Regions from separate parts of the Streptomyces sp. NPDC049585 genome, predicted to be linked through region 2. Evidence: riboswitches for the same ligand, from Rfam matches in the RefSeq annotation. Region 2 holds a riboswitch; the other holds the start of a gene.
The links. Region 2 has a riboswitch for cobalamin ahead of AB0K17_RS23975 (cobalamin biosynthesis protein). Riboswitches for the same ligand answer to the same signal wherever they lie in the genome.

Region 1 (2,191 bases), on a different contig from region 2:
CATGCCGGGCCACAGATAGCCCAGGTACTGCACGAACCCGATCACGCCGGTGGCCATGGCGAGCGGGATGAAGAGCATCGCCGTCCACACGAACAGGAACGGCATCAGTTTGCCGGTGCGGTACTGGAACGCCTGCCGCAGATAGACGTAACTGCCGCCAGCGCCGGGCATCGCCGCGCCGAGCTCGGCCCACACCAGCCCGTCCGCCAGCGCCAGCACCGCCCCCGCGACGAAGCCGATGACGGCGTGCGGGCCGCCGAACGAGGCGACCATCAAGGGAATGGTGACGAAGGGGCCTATCCCACACATCTGGCTCATGTTGATGGCCGTGGCCTGGAACAGCCCGATGCGGCGCACGAACACCGTCCGCTGCCCGGGCACCGCCGGGGCGCCGCCGCCCGGGTCCTGCCCCGTCCCCGCTGCCGAATCTGCCATGGCGGTCAGCCCCTTCCGGTCGTTGCCTGCACTCGTAGCACCGGGCCCGGGGTGGCGTCCATCACCCGCGCGGTAGCGGAGCGATGGCCTCCGGCAGATGTCCGGCAGATGAGGTACGGCCGGGGCGACCATGAGGCCCGTCGGGAGGTTAGGGTGTCCTGGCCGTGGTGTTCGGGAAGACCGGTGCCGGCCCTTCGGGGCCCATTCCGGAGCGGCCCTCGCCACTGTGATCGGGGAGTGACCGTCCCCACTCCGTACGCCGGACCGTCCGGCGCGCGGAAGCCACTGGGCCGCATCCGGCGACCTGGGAAGGCGGGGCGGTCGCGCGTGCACCCGTCAGCCAGGAGACCGGCCACGGCATCTCGAAGTGATCCACGAGGTGCTGGAGCGTTCAACCCGAGATGTCCACCAACACATCCCTTCCCGTCGACATATCCACCGGCCCGCCGGCCTTCCGCTGGCGCCGCGAGGACACCGTGCGCACCGCCGGCCTGCTGGCCGTCATCGCCGCCCTGCACGTCGTCGCGTTCGGCGTGCTCTACCTGCTGGTCGTGCCGCAGCACTACACCGTCGACTCCAAGGTCTACGGCGTCGGTCTCGGCATCACCGCCTACACCCTCGGCATGCGGCACGCCTTCGACGCCGACCACATCGCCGCCATCGACAACACCACCCGCAAGCTCATGGCCGACGGCAGGCGCCCGGTCTCGGTCGGCTTCTGGTTCGCCCTCGGCCACTCCAGCGTCGTCGTCGTGATGGCCCTGCTGGTGGCCGGCGGCACGCACCTGGCCGGCACGCTGATGGACGAGGACTCGCCCACCCACCAGGTGCTCGGCATCGTCGGCACATCCGTCTCCGGCGGCTTCCTCTACCTCATCGCCATCCTCAACCTCATCGCCCTCGCCGGCATCCTGCGCGTCTTCCGCGCCATGCGCGAGGGCCGCTACGACGAGGGAGAGCTGGAGAAGCAGCTGGACTCGCGCGGCTTCATGAACCGGCTGCTGGGCCGCTTCACCCGCTCGGTCAGCCGACCGGGCCAGATGTACCCCCTCGGCTTCCTCTTCGGCCTCGGCTTCGACACCGCCACCGAGGTCACGCTGATGGTGATGGCGGGCAGCGGCGCCGCGGCCGGACTGCCGTGGTACGCGATCCTGTGCCTGCCACTGCTGTTCGCGGCCGGCATGAGCCTCTTCGACACGCTCGACGGCACGTTCATGAACTTCGCCTACCAGTGGGCGTTCTCCAACCCGGTGCGCAAGGTCTACTACAACCTCACCATCACCGGCCTGTCCATCGCCGTCGCCTTCCTCATCGGCACCATCGAGCTGGTCGGCGTCCTGCACGAGAAGCTCGGCCTGGACGATCCCGTCAGCGGCTGGATCGCCGGGCTGAACCTCGACAACGTCGGCTTCGTCATCGTCGGGCTGTTCGTCGTGGTGTGGGCCGCGGCACTGGTCTACTGGCGCCTGGCGCGGGTCGAGCAGCGCTGGACCGCCCGCACGGCGACGGCCGTCGTCACCGGCGGGTCCGGAGCTACGGACGGGCCCGGAGCTGCGGACGGGTCCGGAGCTGCGGACGGGTCCGGGGTCACGGACGGGGACAGTCCCGCCGCGCGCACGCCTTCCGGGCGCTGACGACCGGCGGGCCGCTGCCCGCCGGTTCCTCGCCGACCACCACCAGCGCCGGTCCGCCGCACGTCCGGCAGATACGGGACGAGGGGTCCCGTTCCCGCTCGATCGCTGCGGCGATCCGGCGC
Region 2 (2,191 bases):
TCTCCCCATCAGCACGACCTGGCTGCTGCGGTCGCTGCCGGGCTTGAGCAGCACCGGATTCATCAGCGCACTCGGCTCGACGCGCGCCGCGGCCGCCTGCATGGCCTGCGCACGCCCTATCTCCGCGCCCTCGCGCGTCACGAACGAATTGAGCGACATGTTCTGCGCCTTGAACGGCGCGACCTTGACGCCCTTGCGGGACAACCAGCGGCAGATGCCCGCCGTCACCACGCTCTTGCCCGCGTCCGAGGTGGTCCCGGCCACCAGCAGGCCCCCGCCCCGCGGTTGCGATGTCACCGGTTCCTCGCTTTCCCAGTCCTGGTCGTCCCGGCCCTCAGAAGGCTGCCCACTGCCCGGCCCCCGACCGCACAGCCCAGCGCCAGCAGCGACACCCGGCGCGAAAGGCGCACCGCGCGCTCGATGTCCCCGGTGCGCACGGCGCGCAGCTCCGCGCCCAGGACGGGCCGGTGCTCGATGCGGCCCCCGTACGCCAGCGTCCCGCCCAGACGCACCCCCAGCGCCCCCGCGAACGCCGCCTCGACCGGGCCGGCGTTGGGGCTCGGGTGACGGTGCGCGTCCCGTCGCGCCACCCGCGCGGCACCGCGCGGATCCGGCGCGGCCAGCACCGCCAGGGCCGCGGTCAGCCGCGCACCGGGCCAGCCGACGACGTCGTCCAGCCGGGCCGACGCCCAGCCGAAGCGGCGGTACCGCGGCGACTTGTGACCGACCATCGCATCCAGCGTGTTCACCGCACGGAAGCCCACCAGGCCCGGTACGCCCGCGAGCGCGCCCCACACCAGGGCGCCGACGACGGCGTCCGAGGTGTTCTCGGCCACCGACTCCACCACGGCACGGGCGATCTGCTGGGCGTCCAGCGACGACGGGTCACGGCCGCACAGATGCGGCAACCGCTCCCGGGCCACCTCCAGATCACCGGCGGCCAGCGCCCCGCCGATCGCCCGGGCCTCCCGGGCCAGCGACGTCCCACCGATCACCGCCCAGGTGACGGCCGCCGTCAGGGCGACGTCCGCGCCCCGCCGGCCGCGCACCGCACGGGCCAGCAGCGCGGCGCCCGCCACGGTGGTACCGGTGCACACGGCGGCGTACAGCGCACCGCGTCCGCGGTCGTCGCGCCACAAGCGCTGCTCCAGGGCGTGGGCCGCACGCCCGAACGCGGCAACAGGGTGCCCCCTGCGGGGGTCACCGACAACCAGGTCGCCCAGGAATCCGAGGGCGGCGCCGCAGGCGAAACCGCGACAGGGCATGGCCGATGCGTGTCCTCACTCAGGGTCCTCGCCCTGGCTCGACGTGACCGGCGACCAGAGTCTCCTGGCTCCCGGATCCGCATCGCCCCCGGCCTTCCGGCTTGCGCCGTGGCCCTGTTGGGTGGGGGGACACTCCCCGGTGACAGTGGCGGGACCGCGCCGGATTCGCACCGGCTTCCTCTGCTGTCGCCGTTTGGCCCGGGCAGTCCACCACGGTCCCGGAAGGCCCGTCAACTCGCCCCGGGGGCGGGGCCCTGCGGGCGGCCGAGCCCCTGACCCGCCCTTTCACCGTTTCCCGGGGGCGCTGCCCCCGGACCCCCGACGGGTCACCCGCCAACGCCGAAAGGGCGGCCGGAGCAAACTCCGGTCCGCCCTTTCGGTGCGCGTGGACTCAGGCCACGATCAGCGAGATGCCGTATCCGACGGCCGCCGCGCACAGCGCGAAGCACGCGTACGCGCCCGTGCGCGCCAGCGCGCCCGCGGCCGCCGTGCCGCCCGCCGCGTCCGTCCTGCGGGACGTGCCGACGATGCCGAGCGTGAACAGGCCCACGAGCCCGACGGTCACCACGAGGCTGACCCCGAAGACCTCGGCGAAAGCTGCCCAGTCGATGTGCATGGTGTTTCTTCCTCCGTGCCCGGCGCTCAGCCGGTCGTCGCGGGGGTGGGGGTGGGGGCCGGGGCGTGGGCGGCCGTGGGGCCGGCCGGCGGCGGGGCGACGGCCTGGAGGGCCGCGGTGACCACGCCGACGGGCTCCACGGTGGCCGGGGTGGCGATGCCCTGCGGCTCGTTGAGGTCGTTGACGTTGTCGTGGGTGACCGGCTTGCGGCGCGAGGCCGCCCAGATGCCGCCGCAGACGGCCAGGCCGAGGACGGCGACGGCGGTCACGCCCCACCGGCCCTGGTCGGCCAGGAGGGCCGCGCCGGCGG

Region 1: another riboswitch for cobalamin. It lies ahead of AB0K17_RS22555 (HoxN/HupN/NixA family nickel/cobalt transporter); the one in region 2 lies ahead of AB0K17_RS23975 (cobalamin biosynthesis protein).

What each region holds. Positions count from the first base shown of each region.
Region 1 is NZ_JBFAPE010000023.1:99,374-101,564, reverse strand. It holds gene AB0K17_RS22560 (APC family permease) at 1-435, opposite strand, end outside; cobalamin riboswitch at 584-807, shown strand; gene AB0K17_RS22555 (HoxN/HupN/NixA family nickel/cobalt transporter) at 837-2,069, shown strand; gene AB0K17_RS22550 (hypothetical protein) at 2,023-2,191, opposite strand, start outside.
Region 2 is NZ_JBFAPE010000027.1:32,662-34,852, forward strand. It holds gene AB0K17_RS23970 (cobyric acid synthase) at 1-297, opposite strand, end outside; gene AB0K17_RS23975 (cobalamin biosynthesis protein) at 294-1,265, opposite strand; cobalamin riboswitch at 1,323-1,447, opposite strand; gene AB0K17_RS23980 (hypothetical protein) at 1,657-1,881, opposite strand; gene AB0K17_RS23985 (inorganic phosphate transporter) at 1,908-2,191, opposite strand, start outside.